DNA from 4 places in the Psychrosphaera sp. genome. Region 1 is predicted to be linked to each of the others. Evidence: predicted binding sites of a transcription regulator. Region 1 holds the regulator's gene; each other region holds the start of a gene.
The links. Region 1 encodes LexA, which represses DNA repair genes until DNA is damaged. Its sites were predicted from a motif close to TACTGTATNNNNATACAGTA; they were not measured.
Positions count from the first base shown of each region.

Region 2: a site for LexA is predicted at 1,992-2,011, ahead of imuA (translesion DNA synthesis-associated protein ImuA). Genes of this name have one in related genera too.
Region 3: a site for LexA is predicted at 2,463-2,482, ahead of recN (DNA repair protein RecN). Genes of this name have one in related genera too.
Region 4: a site for LexA is predicted at 2,422-2,441, ahead of dinB (DNA polymerase IV). Genes of this name have one in related genera too.

Region 1 covers NZ_CEYNSH010000015.1:37,556-41,923, reverse strand. Annotated here, with positions in the region: gene plsB (glycerol-3-phosphate 1-O-acyltransferase PlsB) at 1-2,020, opposite strand, end outside; gene lexA (transcriptional repressor LexA) at 2,162-2,779, shown strand; gene AC4E96_RS06375 (BLUF domain-containing protein) at 2,903-3,322, opposite strand; gene AC4E96_RS06370 (BLUF domain-containing protein) at 3,335-3,760, opposite strand; gene AC4E96_RS06365 (tetratricopeptide repeat protein) at 3,853-4,368, opposite strand, start outside.
Region 2 covers NZ_CEYNSH010000012.1:49,685-54,052, reverse strand. Annotated here, with positions in the region: gene AC4E96_RS05435 (Y-family DNA polymerase) at 1-1,262, opposite strand, end outside; gene imuA (translesion DNA synthesis-associated protein ImuA) at 1,289-1,978, opposite strand; gene cobO (cob(I)yrinic acid a,c-diamide adenosyltransferase) at 2,107-2,706, opposite strand; gene fusA (elongation factor G) at 2,900-4,368, shown strand, end outside.
Region 3 covers NZ_CEYNSH010000033.1:10,930-15,297, reverse strand. Annotated here, with positions in the region: gene AC4E96_RS10305 (hypothetical protein) at 1-683, opposite strand, end outside; gene recN (DNA repair protein RecN) at 769-2,439, opposite strand; gene nadK (NAD(+) kinase) at 2,560-3,441, opposite strand; gene hrcA (heat-inducible transcriptional repressor HrcA) at 3,529-4,368, shown strand, end outside.
Region 4 covers NZ_CEYNSH010000013.1:31,756-36,123, reverse strand. Annotated here, with positions in the region: gene AC4E96_RS05720 (hypothetical protein) at 1-148, shown strand, start outside; gene AC4E96_RS05715 (LysR family transcriptional regulator) at 145-1,098, opposite strand; gene AC4E96_RS05710 (sodium-dependent bicarbonate transport family permease) at 1,421-2,344, shown strand; gene dinB (DNA polymerase IV) at 2,470-3,537, shown strand; gene AC4E96_RS05700 (M17 family metallopeptidase) at 3,698-4,368, shown strand, end outside.

The DNA.
Region 1 (4,368 bases):
AATACTCTAAGGTTTGAGAGACATAGTCATCGATGTCATCAATGGTGATGAACATTTCGTTTTTAAGTAACGGCAGAATTTGTTTTACTTTCTGGCTAATCGTTTCTACTGACGTGCTGGTGGCGTGAGTCAACTCTGCTGCAATAATTGCTGGAATAGCAAATAAATGAACAACATTATTGCGATAGTAACTCATCAGGATCGCATTTTTGTTGTCAAGCTTAATGATAGTCCCATATTCATCGCTATCTGAGTCGACTTTTTCAAGTAGAATGGCTTCATCTATTATTTGTGACGGTGTTTCTTCTGGTAACTTGATCAGTTTTGAATAAGGCACTTGTCTTTGTAAACCGATATAAAACTCAATCAAAGACTCCATTTCTACCCGAGGTAACGCATGGCTTTCAGAAGTAAGCAACGCTAAAGCTGATAGGTTGACGGTATTGAGTACCGCTGCATTGTTGATGGAGCCCATCACCTTGTTCGCTGTGTGATTAACCACTGGCGTTAACCAAGACGGCTTAACCACATCCGTTGCACTGATCTGTGAGCGCCACTCAGGTGCTTGCTCATTTAAGATTTCATTAAGGTTGATTGGCTCGCCAAAGTTAACATCACCATGCCCATAGTTTTTCAAGTTTTTAATAGCCTTAAAGACCCCAAAAACAGACTCTTTCTCTTTGTTTTTACCTTTTAGTTCTTTGAGGTAGGTGTTTACTTCCATTACGTGCTCATAGCCAATATAAACCGGTACTAAGGTAATAGGGCGATCAATACCACGTAACATAGACTGAATTGTCATCGCTAACATGCCGGTTTTAGGTGCTAACAATCGACCGGTTCTGGAGCGGCCACCTTCGGTGTAATATTTAACTGGGTAGCCTTTGGCAAATAACGTAGATAAATATTCTCTGAATACCGCTGAGTAAAGTTTGTTGCCTTTGAAGCTACGACGAAGGAAAAACGCACCAGCTTTTCTGAATAGCGGACCCGCTGGCCAGAAGTTTAGGTTGATGCCTGCTGCGATGTGAGGTGGAACCAGGCCTTCGTGATAAATCACGTAGGTGACTAATAAATAGTCCATGTGGCTGCGGTGACAAGGGACATAAACAATCTCATGGCCTTTTTGTGCCAAATCACGGAGCTTGTCTGCATTGTGGACACGAATGCCATTATAAATTTTATTCCAAACCCAAGTTAAAATACGTGACCCTAAGCGCACATAAGACTCGTTGTAGTCTCCTGCGATCTCATCCAATAATTTTTTGGCGTTCTCTTTGGCTTCTGCAAGTGAAATGTTCTTACTGTCCATCTCTTCTTGGAGTGCTTTCTTTAAAGCAGGGCTAGCCAACATACTATTAAAAAAGGCTTGTCGTTCCATGATTTTAGGACCGGTAGCGACGATACGTTGGCGTTCAAAGTGAATTCGTGCGACACGAAGTAGTTTGTGAGACGTCTCTTCAGAGGCACCAAAATCTGCAACCATCTTCTGAAGTGATACGGGCTTGCTAATTCGAACAAAACTATCCCGACCATAAAACAACACAATAAAGAACTTGCGAAGAGGTGAGGCTTGCAGTTTTTGGGTGATCAGATCTTTTATACTTGGCTTGCGGCTCTTGTCTTTTTCGACCCCTGGTGCTCTTCCCCATCGGATCATCACTGGGACGAACTGGATGTCTTCACCGGTTTCTTCAACGATTTTAAGCAAGTTTTCACCGAGTTTGGTGGTTTTAGCAATGTGACTTTCTTCATTTAAAAACATCGAGTCTACAGGCTTTACACCGAGTGTACGCTTGAGTTTATGTTCACCGAGTTCAATCGTTGAAAACGGCGACGGAAGGTTAAGCGTTTTTGCGGCTTGCTCCATGGCGAGCTTATCCGTGTAAGAGTCGGTAACCAATACATAAGAGATTGGTTTGTTTGAATCCAAACCACTGCTGTTTTGCTCGTCTGCGACCAATTGAGTGCGGATAAAAGGACGAGTTAACCAGTACATAATTGCGTTTATAAAAGACATAAATTCCCTGAAAAAACATAACTGCGACCGTCAATTTTAACAAAGAACGGACAAAAACCCATCTTTAACCACAATTTTATGTTGCACAATGTAAACGCCTGTATATACTGACAGTTATGTTACTGTATGGAAAAACAGATGATGCGACCATTAACGGCTAGACAAGCAGAAATATTAGAGTTAATTCGAGACACCATTTTGTCTACTGGCATGCCACCAACGCGAGCTGAAATTGCCAAGCAATTGGGTTTTCGTTCAGCAAATGCTGCAGAAGATCACCTTAAGGCGTTAGCCAAGAAAGGCTTCATCGAAATGTTGCCTGGCACCTCTCGTGGTATCCGCCTAACGGAAGAGTTAGATGAACAGGACTCAGGGTTACCGCTAGTAGGTAAAGTTGCAGCAGGTTCTCCAATTTTGGCAATGGAACATGTTGATCGCCATGTTAACGTTGATCCTTTAATGTTTTCTCCAAATGCTGACTTTTTACTTAGAGTAGAAGGTGAGAGTATGAAAGATATCGGCATTCTTGATGGTGACTTACTTGCAGTACACAAAACGCAAACAGCACGTGATGGTCAAGTTGTCGTTGCTCGAGTTGAAGATGATGTGACGGTGAAACGTCTAGAAAGAAAAGGCAGCCAAGTAATTCTTCACGCTGAAAACGAAGAGTTTTCGCCAATAGAAGTAGATTTGAATTACCAAGAGTTTGCCATCGAAGGGTTAGCGGTCGGCGTGATCCGAAATTCATCGTTGATGTAACCAGGACGAGCATTCTTACTTCAACAATTGTTACTTCAACAATAGTGGACTTGAGTGTAATTGCCTAAACACGCTTTGGCTGTTGCACTCGACTGTCTGCAATTTTAGTTCAGCTTTTATCGCTCAAATCTTTGTTTTAAAGAAGTTGAGCAGTTTTTTTATTCCAGGCACTCCATCAATTTTTTCTTTGTTTTTTACTGCTGTAAATATTTGCTTTAGCTCTGGAAACGCCGGAGTATCCCCAAAACTTAAATTAAACATCTGCATAGACCAGCGTTGGAAAAGGCGTTGAGTAGCCGGCTCAAAATGCAACAATTCTACTTGTGTATGTCGAGCATCTCGCTCTATTTTTTCAAATACCGCTAATAAGTCTTTTTTATCGCCTTCAAGAATCTGTAAAAATGCACCATCTCTGTACAATAAACTGCCCGTGATGTGTTTTTTCTCATTGTTTACCCTCGCTTCAACCAAAATATCCGCAAACCCTTCGGGCGTTAAACGTTCTGTTGCGTAACTTTTATATATCAATTGATACAAGTTCATGATTAACAGTGTCTATTTAGATAAATTCTGATCAAACTCTTTAAGCAGAAGCTTAGTTGTAACTTCTGCTTCTTCTCCTTTTTTTGAGATTAATTGAGTCATGAGGTTTTTCAGTAGTTCTTTTTGTTCGTGTTTACTATTGTCTAAGTTTAGAAAAGCCATTGACCACTTACCAAAACGCCTCTCGTCTAATGGTTCAAAAAGACACTTTCGGACATTGATGTGTCTATTATCATTTTCAATGGTGTCAAAAAGTTCTTGGATGGTATGCCTGTTTCCCTCTAAGACTTGTAAAATATGCTCATTATATTTAAGCATGATACCGGTAATATCCTTGTGCATATTGTTGAGTTTGGCATGCTCTAATAGCTGCTTAAACGCTTTAGGTACTAAAGGCTGAGGAAACTTACTCACATATACTAGTTGATACAGGTTCATGGGGACTCTCATTTATTATTGCTGAGAGTATAGCTCAGAAATAAAAAGCCGTGGTTTTACCACGGCTTAACTAAAGCTTGGAAGTTAGAATACTAAAGCATTGCGAGTTCCTGATAGCTTGTCTTTTCTCGTTCAACAAACTTAAGCCACTGTTTGGCCATGCGTTGAACCGACTTATGCTTTTTGGCTTCGCTCAATGCTTCAATTGATGATTCAAATTGCTTTAAGTTGAAATACGCCATTCCCAATGCCAAATACAAATTACCTGGGTTGGTTAGCTCGCCCTTTTCAAGTGCTTGGGTTGCTGCCGTAATGGTTTGTTCGTATAGACCTTGTTGCAACCGAATTTCCGCGATTTGTTGCAACGCATCACCTTTATCCGTGATTTGTGAAAGTGACTCAAACGCGTCAACTGCAAAATCGTATTCTTTGGCGGCTAACCAGGCCTGAGCGGTAAAAGTGAGGTTTTTTTCAGTTTTGGTGAGTTTCCCGCTCTCAAACGCGCTTGTCATCACTTCACCCGCTTTAAAAGGAATGCCGTTAAAGTAATACAGTTGAGCGAGATTTCTAAGTTGCGTGGGCTTAGTGATGTACCCTTGTAAATAAGC
Region 2 (4,368 bases), on a different contig from region 1:
GACAAGTTCGGAGTTTGAAGCGACTCCTTTGTTCGCTCTTTTGCTCCCAGTTTTTTTACTCCTTTTGGTGCTAGTGATTTGTCTCGAGCATTCTTATTATCATTAAGTGGACACAATACGGTGACCTTTGATGGCTCTATAGCGTGACGATGACGCATTCGAAATACTTGTTCTTTACCCAACTTTGCTTGTAATAAAGCAAACAATTCTTGCGGCTCTAACGAACTAGCCTGTTGATTAAACAAGTCATTCACTCGAGCTGATTGCGAAACCAGTTGAGTACATATCAATCGAATACTGACGACAGGCTCTGTTAGCTTTATCGACTCTAGCTGTAACCTAATGAGGGTTAGCCACTTGGAGGCTCGGTACTCCCCGTCACCGCGCTCTACCGACATGGTGATAAATTCTTTGTAGCGATAACAAAGCTCAAAACTAAGGGCCTGAGCGACCTTATTTCGAATCTTTAAATACGTTTCTAGTTCAGCCAGTAGCTTTTTGATTGGGTGTTGAAGCACTTCTGCATTACTGATCTCAAACATCAACTCTAAGGTGCGTCGATATTCGAGCTTGGGACTGAACAGGCTCAATTTTGTATGTAATTCCCCAGTAAGCTGACCAAGATAAGTAAACATAGGTAGGTCAAAACGTTTGGCTAATTGTTTAAGAGGAATATCAAGTAAGCCAGCAACGGTTTTAATACCAACTCTATTAAGTTGGTCTTTTTGTTTTGTACTTATATGTAGGTGATCAATAGAGAGTCGTCGTAGTACCGATAAGGCCTCTTTCTTATTACTGTACAATACATTCTTTTTAGCCTGAGCCAATACTTTAGCCATACGAGGGCTCGGGGCAGAAGCATAATGAAAGCTCAACGCCAAATCGGCAAAACTAGTAGTGATGGCCAACCAGTAATCAGCCATGTCCTTATAAAGTCGTAACATATTATCAATACGTAAAAACAGACCATTTGGTGGATCAAGTGAAATATCGGCAGTGAGCTTGTACAGTCTCTCTGCCAGCTCAACGAGCCTCTCTTGTTCTATCTCTGGTTGATACTCTAATACCTTCAGTGTTTGGCTTAATGACAGAGACATCGCCAAACCCATGCCCACTCGAATTCCTAGTGATTTGGCACAAGTATTGAGCTGAACCACCTCGTGACTTGTCGCATCGACGATAATTACAGGCTCCGTGTCTTGAGATAAGTTACTAGAACTCTCGAGTTGCAAGGAGTGAAACGACAAATAAAGCCACTGCATCACAATACCTATAAGACCCTTACAGATTAATGACCAGCAGCGCGTGGGAACGCTACCACATTATTTTGTGACATTACTTGTTTGTTTGAAGATACTAATTCTGGCCACCAATGACTCATGTCCACGGTGAAATAATCAGTAGCGCGCCCACCTTTTTGTTTATCTACTTTTAATTGAATACCTTGAGAGTGTGAAGTAACACTCAGGCTCACCGTACTCGGTAACGAAAATAAAGGTTGTGACTTTTGATATCGAAATAAAACTAGGCTTGCCCCGCCCTGCTCACAAGCAAGCATAAGACGACGAACCTGCTTAATGGATAAAGTGTGTTGCCACAATACAACCGCGCTACAACACCCGCTAGATAGACACTGCTCTGTGGCCCACAAAGCTTGTTCTTCCTGAGTTGGTGTTAATAACACCAAATTATCGACATCGATGCTATTTGCCATTAAGTATTCGGCATTTAGCTGTATTGGTGGTGCAACAAAAACAAGCTGACCTGAGCTTTGTTTTGCTGCCAAAAACGGTGTCATTAGTCTTAATTCACCAACCCCAAAATCGGTCTTAAGCTCTATGATCCCTTGCTCTGGAAAGCCGCCTTGTAATGCGTCATCCACCTCATTGAAACCACTAGGTATACGCTTGATTTGTTCACGACTGTTGCAGCCATACCATACGAGCCCTTTGTTTTGATATTCACTTAACTCTAACATAACCACCACCAAATACTGTTTATTTATACAGTATAAATACAGTAGGTGATTATTGCCAAGTCAAAAATAAAAAAGCCGCTGTAAAAAGCGGCTTGTTTCATGATTTATAACTAAATTTAATTGATCAATTAATAATCAAAGCCTTCAAGGGCTTTTACCCCTGAATCAAAGGCGTGTTTGATGTTTTTGACTTCACTGACCGTATCCGCAGCTTCAATGAGTTCGCGATGAGCAGCACGTCCCGTCACGACTACAGATTGCATCTTAGGACGATTCTTAATTACCTCGAGTACTTCATCTAAATCGAGGTATTGATAAGTAATCATGTAAGTCAACTCATCGAGTAGCACCACATCAATGGTATCATCGGCTAGAAAAGTTTTTGCTTGTTGCCAAGTTTCAACAGCCGCTTTGGTGTCTGCTTCTTTATTTTGAGTATCCCAAGTAAAGCCTGTTTTCATAACCGCAAAAGGAACACCATGCTTTTCCAATAAACGGCGTTCGCCACAGTCCCATTCCCCTTTTATAAACTGTACTACCGCGGCTTTTTTATCGTAACCAACACAGCGTGTAACCACCCCAAACCCAGAAGTGGATTTACCTTTACCATTACCGGTAATGACTTGAAAAATTCCTTGAACTTTTTGTGCTTGTTCAACTCGTTGATCTACTTTTTCTTTTAATCTTTGTTGTCGCTCTTTGTGCTTTTGATTTTGGTCTTCGCTCATCATAATCCTAAAATTCTTCTACACTGATTAACTCAGTAATTTGGAAACATATTACGCACAAAACGAGTATTTAACTCATTAATGCCAAATATTTTATTATTTTTTTATGAAAAGTGTGCTGTTTTGGTTAATTAATGATAGAATCCGGCGGCTTTTTTTAACCAACTTATTATTGAGAAGATAGAGTAAGACAATGGCTGACTTATCTAAGTATAGAAATATAGGTATCTTCGCTCACGTTGACGCTGGTAAAACAACGACAACAGAGCGTATTTTGAAACTAACCGGTAAAATCCACAAAACTGGTGAAGTACATGACGGTGAGTCAACTACTGACTTCATGGAACAGGAAGCTGAGCGTGGTATCACTATCCAGTCAGCTGCTGTTACTTGTGAGTGGAAAAAACACCGCTTAAACGTAATCGACACTCCAGGACACGTTGACTTCACTGTTGAAGTATATCGTTCACTTAAAGTTCTTGACGGTGGTGTTGGTGTATTCTGTGGTTCTGGTGGTGTTGAACCACAATCAGAAACTAACTGGCGCTACGCGAACGAATCTGAAGTTGCACGTCTAATCTTCGTAAACAAGTTAGACCGTTTAGGTGCAGACTTCTTCCGCGTTGTTGACCAAGTTAAAAACGTACTAGCTGCTAACCCACTAGTAATGACACTTCCAATCGGTCGTGAAGACGACTTCGTTGGTGTTGTAGACGTATTAACTAAGAAAGCATATGTTTGGGATGACACAGGTCTTCCTGAAAACTACGAAATCACTGATGTTCCTGCGGACATGGTTGACGAAGTAGAACAGTACCACGAAGAGTTAATCGAAACTGCTGTTGAGCAAGACGATGACCTAATGGAAGCGTACATGGAAGGCGAAATGCCGACTGAAGAGCAAATCAAAGCTTGTATCCGTAAAGGTACTCGTAACCTTGATTTCTTCCCTACGTTCTGTGGTTCTGCATTCAAGAACAAAGGTGTTCAGTTAGTACTAGACGCTGTTGTTGATTACCTACCTTCTCCTACAGAAGTAGATCCTCAACCTCTTACTGACAAAGAAACTGGTGAGCCAACTGGTGAAGTTGCAACTGTTGACGCAGAAGAGCCATTAAGAGCGCTAGCGTTCAAAATTATGGACGACCGTTTCGGTGCCCTTACTTTCATCCGTATCTACTCAGGTCGCATGAAGAAAGGTGATACAGTTCTTAACTCTGCAACAGGTAAAACTGAGCGTATCGGCCGTATGGTTGAGATGCAAGCAGATGACCGTAACGAGATTTCTGAAGCACAAGCTGGTGACATCTTAGCGGTTGTAGGTATGAAGAACGTTCAAACTGGTCACACTCTATGTGATCCTAAGCACGAATGTACTCTTGAAGCTATGATCTTCCCTGAGCCGGTAATCTCTATCGCTGTTAAGCCTAAAGATAAAGGCGGTAACGAGAAGATGGGTATCGCGATTGGTAAGATGGTTGCAGAAGATCCATCGTTCCAAGTTGAGACTGACGAAGACTCAGGCGAAACTATCCTTAAAGGTATGGGTGAGCTTCACCTAGACATCAAAGTTGACATCCTTAAGCGTACTTACGGTGTTGAACTTGAAGTTGGTCAACCTCAGGTTGCTTACCGTGAAACTATCACGAAAGAAATCGAAGA
Region 3 (4,368 bases), on a different contig from region 1:
TGAATGGGAGGAACAAACCCAGCCCCATTGCTGGTGGATCTGTCTTCTATCTCGTCATAAGGGATCGTCTGAATCCAGCTCAGCATAAATGTGGCCATTTGTCTTGGTGTGGCATTAGGCAGTTTGGCTTTAAGAGCATCAACAATTGGTTGAGCCGCTGTGGTGTTCTCTAATATAAATCTCACGTGGTCTGGCTTGAATGTGATGGACTTACTAAGAGGAGAAAAGTCGTCAAACTCTATGTAATGTTCTTTTTTAAGGTAAGAGGATAATGACTCGGCATAAACGTTTTCGAGTGTTTGACTTGTTTGTTTCAGCCAGTCTTTGTTTTTGCTTTTTAGGCTAAACTCAATTTGTTCGACGCGAGGTAAAAGCTCCACGGAACCTTGTCGTCGATCTAACTTTGCAACGGCTTTTTTTAGCTCCCGCAAAGAGTACATATGTAATAAGCTTGGCCTTAATGCTTTGAAGTGACGATAGTTGTTACCGACTTCTTTTTTATCAAGTTTAAAAGACAAGGTTTGCACGTCGTCATTGATATCTTTCCATTCATAATGGTATTCGATGTCAGTTCCGGACTCGAACTTTCTAAAATCAAGTTGTTCCGCAACTGAGGGTAAGCTGTGCATTACAAAAGACACGCTGGTAATTAAGCATAACATTGTCTTTTTAAGCGGTGTCATGTCGTTGGTTACCTTTTCAATCTTAGCTGTAAGCCTCGAAAATTGTGTTATTTGCCTTTTGTATTATAGCTCAACGCTTTGAGCCCTAACTTTTGGCGACATACAAAAGCTCTTGTGCGTTGGCTCTTGTGGTATCAGAAATGACATCACCACCTAATAATCGTGCCAATTCGTCAACTCTGTCTTCTTCAGATAATAACTGCATTTTAGTTTCTGTCACATTATCAACATTGTACTTATTTACAAAGTGTTGTTGATGGCCGAAACATGCGACCTGAGGTAGGTGAGTTACACAAATAACTTGCGTGTTTTGGCTGAGGTCTTTCATCAATTTGCCTACAGCAGACGCTGTTGGCCCTGAGACACCCACGTCAACCTCATCGAAAAGAAGTGTTGGAGTCGTGACACGTTGCGCAATGATGACTTGAATCGCAAGACTAATACGGCTCAATTCACCACCAGAGGCAACTTTAGCTAATGGTTGTAAAGCTTGTCCTAAGTTTGCACTTACCAAAAACGCGACACTATCAAAGCCATGTTTCGAGGTAACCGACTCATCAGTGGTGACTTGTAATTCAAATTTAGCGCCGCTCATATTCAGTGATTGCATACTAGAGGTAATTTGTTGAGTAAGCTGTTCTGCGTTCGCTTTTCGAACTTCACTTAACTTAAGCGCTAAATGTTTGTATTCCTCTAATGCTTTGGCTTGCTCTATCTTGAGCTGTTCAATTCGATCACCTGAGTCATCAATCAATTTTAGCTCGTCGGCAAGGCGTTGATAGTGTTCTGGAAGGTCATCTGGTTCTACTTGATGTTTTCTTGCAAGGTCGACTAAAGTGCTTAGGCGTGACTCTATTTCAAACAGTCGTTCTGGGTTGATCTCGAGTTGATCGTTATAACTTCTTAACTCGTTGACGCCTTCTTCTAACTGAATTAAAGCATTATTAATAAGCTCAACTGATCCGTCTAGTTTACTGTCAATAGCCGCAGACTTTGTCAGCATAGAAAGTGAATGCTGTAACGCCGAATATGCATTACCCTCGTCGCCTTCGTACAACAAGGACAAGGCCTGTTGACTATCGGCAACTAAACTTTGGGCATGATGTAGCCTTTGGTGTTCTTGCTCAATGTTTTTATACTCACCAGGCTCAAGTTGTGCTTCTTCAAGCTCTTGCACTTGATATTCGAGTAATTGCCTTTGGGCATTAAACTCGTGTTGTTTCTCTAAAAGTGAATCATACTCTTTACCGATTTTTTGCCACTTATTGTAGGCTTCACGTACTTGACCTGAGAGCAAGTCATTGCCCGCGTATTCGTCTAGTAGCTCTCTTTGATGGTCGGCTTTAGTTAATAACGTGTGGGCGTGTTGGCCGTGAATACTGACCAGCTTAGCGCCGATTTGTTTTAATTGAGAGGCAGGAACAGGGGTGCCGTTGATGTAGGCTTTTGAGCGGCCTTCTTTTGAGATAACTCGACGTAAAATACAGTCTTGTTCAGCACTAAGATCATGCGCGTCCAACCAGGCTTGCGCTGCTGGCAAATTAGATAAATCAAAACTAGCGATGACTTCTGCTTTATTGGCTCCTGTCCGTACCATACTTGCTTCGCTGCGCTCACCAAGAGCCTGAGCGAGTGCATCTATAGCGATAGATTTACCCGCTCCAGTTTCACCTGTAATAGTTGTCATACCTTTGTGCCAATTCACCTCTAGCTGGCGAACAATGGCAAAGTTTTGAATTGCTAAAGAAACTAACATAACCTGACATCAAATTTATCAATTACTGTTGGTATATACAGTAATTGGTTTTTTGTTGTCTGTCCAATAAAAAGCGGATAGTTTTTAGACTTTTTTCTAAGTCGTTAATTTGGCCGTGATTTAGTAGTTTTGTTTGCCCCAGTTAAGCTTTTTACGTAGCACGTCATAATAATCATGGTTAATTGGGTGAATGAGTCGCAACCCTAGCGGATGTTTTTTAACGATAATCTCATCGCCTGGTAGAACAGACAGAACTACGTGAGAGTCACAACTTATCTGTAATTGCGCGTCATTATCACTACTGACGATGATTTTAATTTCATTGTCAGCGTCAATAACCAGCGGTCGACTTGTCAATGTATGTGGGAACATTGGTACCAGCGATAGGGCGTTAAGGCTAGGGTGAACGATAGGGCCACCGCCTGAGAGCGAGTAAGCGGTTGAGCCTGTTGGGGTACTGATGATCAAACCATCAGAGCGTTGATGGAAAACAAATGAATTATTGATGTAGGCCTCAAACTCAATCATATGAGCCACTTTATCAGCGTGAAGCACCACTTCGTTCATGGCAGAATTTGTGGCTTTGACTGTTTGATGGCGATGGACGCTGACATCTAATAAGAATCGCATTTCGGTTCTGTAGTCGCCCTCTAATACTTTGCTTAGGCAGTCTTTAAAGTTGTCTGGATCTAGGTCTGTTAAGAACCCTAGGTTACCTCGATTAACACCAATAACGGCAATATCAAACCGGCTTAAAACACGAGCGGCCCCGAGCATATTGCCATCACCGCCCACAACGATTGCTAAATCACAGCGTTTACCCAGCTCTACCACATCGGCAACTTCAGGTTTGCCTGATTTAATATGATGAGCAATATTCTCGTCAATGACGATGTGATAATCCTCAGCTTCTAAAAAGTCATAAAGCTCTTGCACTGTTTGCATTGTCGCTTCATGATTTGCTTTGCCGATTATGCCAATTGTTTTAAAGTGTTTCGTCATTGTATTATTCCATTGTGCCCCAATAACAGCATAGTAGGCGTTATAGCTTGTTTCTTCCTGAATTAGAAGTCAGAGATATAAATTTAGATGACAAAATTAAATAAAAATCAACGTGCTGAAGCTGTGTTGTCCTTGGTGATAAGAAGTTATCTCACCTTAGGTGTACCTATTTCATCTAAATTTATTGTTGATGAGTCCAACATTCAAGCTAGCCCCGCTACGATTCGAAATGTAATGATGGGCCTAGAGCAGGACGGGTTTATTTATTCACCTCATACTAGCGCGGGTCGAATTCCAACGACAAAAGGTTTGCGTCATTACGTAAATCAATTACTGAGTTTCGAGTCAGCCGATCAAGGTCAACTACAACAGCTAACGGCCAATTTAGTTAATTCTGCAACACCTCCAGAAATGTGCCACAAAGCGGCTCGTATGATTGCGGACATGACAAAACTAACCGGTTTGGTTGCGATGCCAAAGACCAACGACACTGTCATCCGTCAACTAGAGTTGGTTCGACTTGCCGATAAACGATTGTTGTGTGTATTGATTGATCAACACGATGAAGTCCAAAACCGCGTTGTCGATTTACCATTTTCAATCGAAGATAATGTACTTCAACAAACGTTACAAATGCTCAATTCAGCACTTGCTGGTTTTTCTTTGGAAGAAGGGCGTCAACGTTTGGGCTACTTTTTAAAACAAGCGAGTAGTGAAGTTCAGGAACTGGTTAGGCGAGCTTTGTTTGGAGAAGCGGTGGAACTGAACGAACAGGTATTGTTTAGAGCATCCGAAACACGTTTACTCAACAGTGAAATAGCGACAGAGACAACCGATCTTAAACAGGTATTAAAGGCCGTTGAAAATATTAACATCCTTCAACCGGTTTTTTCTGCGTGTTGTAGCAGCCAAAATGTTCATGTTTTC
Region 4 (4,368 bases), on a different contig from region 1:
TGAAAGCACTCATGGCGCGTTTTCAAGTGCATTAATAAAGGCACATCAGACATTCACGAATCGAATTAAACGTCTCATTGGTCGAGTAAAACGCAGAAGCGCCATGCGAGCGTATCAAGATATTGAACTTCTCGCTGATGCATCTTAACGATTAGCCAAAATAGCTTGTTCAGTCAGGGTCGACATCATCACTTCTCGGCCTTCTGACTGAACATAATCTAAAAATACCTCAGCCACTGGTGATTGACGTTTTTGTTTACTCCAAACAAAAGACCAGTGGTTTTGAATATTAAAGCCCGGAATCGTCAGCCTTTTTACCCCATACACTTCACCAAACGACAAGGTGTGTGCCGATAAAATCGAAACCCCAAGGCCAGCCATTACTGAATGAATGATCGCTTCGTTACTCTCGACCGTCATTTTTACTTTAGGAGACACACTTTGATTCATGAAATACTGTTCAATGGCGTGCCGAGTACCTGAGCCTTGTTCTCGAATTAGGAAGTCTTCACGACAAAACTCGGTAAGTGACACTGTTTCTTGCTTCGCTAGTGGGTGATCTTCGGCGACTATCGGCACTAAGTCATTCGGCATAAATCGAATGACATTGAGGTCTAAGGTTTCTGGCAAGTGAGTAAAAACATAAAAGTCATCTTGTTCGGCTTCAAAGCGTTCAATAATTTGTTGACGGTTTGCGACGGTAAATTTGATATCTATACCTGGATGCTGCTTGCAAAACGGCCCTAAAAGGTGAGGAATAAAATATTTGGCAGTCGTAACACAAGCAATCCGCAAGGTACCTGTACTTGCACCTCGAAGGCTCGAGAGTTTCATATCTAAGACTTCACATAAGTCTAATATTTCTTTTGCTGACTCGACCATGGTAAGGCCTGCATCTGTAAAGTGAATCTTTTTACCAATTTGCTGATACAAAGGCATTTCAATGGCTTCGGATAGTTTTTTTAACTGCATGGAAACGGTGGGTTGAGTCAAAAAAAGCTTTTCGGCTGCCGCTTTAATGCTGCCCTGTTTGTAGACTGAAAGTAAGATTTCCAGTTGTCTAAATGTGCCTATGTGAGCATGTAATCGAGATTTCATTGGTTAACCATTTGTCTAATCAATCAATAGATCATATCTATTATTATCTATTATTTGAGGGTTTTACAATGCGCTCAAATTAAAGTTGTTGTGGAGGCACGATGCGAACGGTTTATTTTGCAATATTAACGAGTCTGTTTTTATTTGGGCTTGCAGGTCTTAGCTTTGTAATAGGCCACAGTGTTGCAGGGTTTGTTGGTTTGGGACTCATGCTCCTTCTGAGCTCCGCTTTTAGTTATTATCAACAGGTGCGATCACCTTCAATCAATACTGCGAATGCTAAGTCAGCTAAAACACTGCAAATGTCAGAGGACGTGACAATATGATTGATGCCGTTGTTGCGTTTTTTGTATTAGGTATTCTGATTCACTTAAGTGGCGCCAAACTCAATTTTTCTGAGGGATTATATGGCGCCCTTAGTATGTTCTTGATGATTGCGATTGGTTTAAAAGGCGGTATTGCACTTCAAGAACATTTAGACAGTTCTTTGTTATATAAGAGTATTGCCGTAATATTTTTGGGCTTAGCTTTACCTTTTATTGCCTATCCTATTCTTAGATATTTTGGACAGTTAGATAAAATAAACGCCGGCGCAATTGCAGCCCATTATGGCTCAGTAAGTGTGGCTACTTATGCTGTCGCTGTTTCGTTACTTGAAGTAAACAACATTGATTATGAAGCTTACTTTCCATTATTCGTTGTACTTTTAGAAATGCCAGCAATTATCGTTGGACTCGTGATGGCAAAAGGGTCATTTTCATCGATCAACGGCGGCTTTATTAAAAAAGAACTGATTGCCAACCAAAGTATTTTATTGATGTTGGGGAGTTTGCTAATTGGCTATTTAGGTGGGGCCTCAACGGTCAAGCTAGAGCCTTTCTTTATCGAATTGTTTGGCGGGATTTTAGCTTTGTTTTTATTAAAAATGGGGTTAGTTGCTGGCGCTCAACTTAAAAATTTAAAGAAAGATAGCCTGTTCATCATATGTTTTGGAGTACTTATGCCAATCATAGGTGGCTTTGCAGGCATGGGACTCGGAGCAGCCTTGTCTTTAAGTTCAGGTGGTGTCGCTCTTATGGCTGTTTTAGGGGCAAGCGCTTCTTATATTGCTGTACCTGCCGCAATGAAAGCGAGTTTACCAGAGGCAAACGCTGGACTTTCTATCACCGCTTCATTGGGTATCACCTTTCCATTTAATGTCATACTTGGCGTCCCATTATTTATTGCACTCAGTCAGTGGCTATAGGTTTCAACAAGTAGAAAGCGGAGCTTTAACTCTGCTTTCTTTAATAAATCGTTGCCAGTTTTATAAAACTTAACATATACTGTTTTTATATACAGCTTATTGGGTTTATATAAACTGGCGGCGTTATGGCAACGACTCGAAAAATAATACACGTTGATATGGATGCATTTTACGTATCCGTTGAAATTCGTGACAATCCATCACTGGCAAACAAACCTGTGGCCGTAGGTGGACGCTCTGAGCGTCGTGGTGTTTTATCAACGTGTAATTACATTGCTAGGCAGTACGGTGTCAGTTCTGCAATGCCGACCGCAATGGCAATTAAAAAATGTCCAGATTTAGTCGTGGTGCCCGGTCGCATGGATGTTTATAAACAAACGAGCCAAACAATTCGACAAGTATTTGAGCGTTATACCGATTTAATTGAACCTTTATCGCTTGATGAAGCATATTTAGATGTGACTGATTGCACTTTGTTTAAAGGCTCGGCCACGTTGATTGCAGAACAAATTCGCAAAGATATTTTCGAAGCAACGGGGTTGACTGCCTCAGCGGGTATTGCCCCAATTAAATACCTTGCAAAGATAGCCTCAGATCTAAACAAACCGAATGGTCAATGCACTATAACCCCTGATGATGTTTGGAGTTTTATCGAGTCGATGCCGTTAAAAAACATTCCAGGTGTTGGCAAGGTAACCCAAGGTAAATTAGCCAAACTAAACTTACACACAGGGGGAGATATTCGCGCGGCCGATGAGTCGACTCTAGTTCGACACTTTGGTAAATATGGTCGTGTTTTATGGCAACGTTGCCACGGTATTGACCCACGACAAGTGGAGGTGAGTAGAATAAGAAAGTCGGTTGGGGTTGAGCGCACTTTTGACCGCGATATTAAAGACGCATCAACACTCAGACAAATTCTAACGGATCAACTCCTCCCCGAACTTAACAAGCGCTCGTCGAGTCACTTACAGTCCAGGCGTATTAACAAAGTTGGCGTCAAATTAAAGTTTTCTGACTTTCAACAAACCACCAAGGAACTTAAGTTTGATGCATTGGAGGCTAACGCGTTTCTACCTTTGCTAGAAGAAGCACTCGAGCGTGGAGGTGGTAAACCTATTCGATTAATGGGCGTTCATATTGGGTTAGCAGAGCCTCAAGAAACCAAACCTCAGCTGGCACTAACGTTCTGATTTTTATACAGACAGGTCAGACCGCCAATTTGATTACAAGGTCAACTTTTTTGGCTAAATGACGTATTATCATAAATAACTAATTTATCAGTCTTGGACTATGGTTAATAACTTCAAGACTCTGATAGCAAATAAAAACTAATACGCAAGCGAGATACTTATGCCTCATCCTATGCCTCTTGTCATTTCAGACATTAACAATGCACTTCAAGACTCTAATTGGGACGCCCTAGTTATTGTTGGTGAATCATTTGATAAAGGGTTACCAGACGCGTTAATCACCGAAATCGAAGAGTTAAAGAAAGTGGATAACCGTATTGGCCAATCGACGGTTTCTTTTGTATCACCAAATGTTGCTCAACAACGAGTTATTTTGGCTCCAACCGGCTCACTTAGTCGTTACTTTGACGATGTCCGCCGCTTTTACGATGCTGCTAAAAGCGCTGCAAATACACTGTTAGCTATGGGCTCGACAAAGCCTTTATTAGTTGTGTTGGGTAATGATGACATTAAATTTCAAAATGCGACTTTGGTTTCTTATTTAGGCTTTGGCCAAACATTTTGGGAGCCACTAGAAGCACGAGAAGCCTTGGGAGATGCCATAGAACCTGTTGGTATGGTAGGAATCGTTGGCGACAATATAGATGCTTCTGAAGCGAGTGCTATTGCCAATGGCCAATATGTAGCACGTGACCTTTGTGGTACAGAACCAGAGCGCATGGCTCCTGCTCGATTTGCAGAGTATTGTGTAGAGTCTTTTGCAGGCTCTAATGTAACTGTGTCTGTCGTTGATGACATGAAAACGTTAGAAAGTGATTATCCGTTACTTTG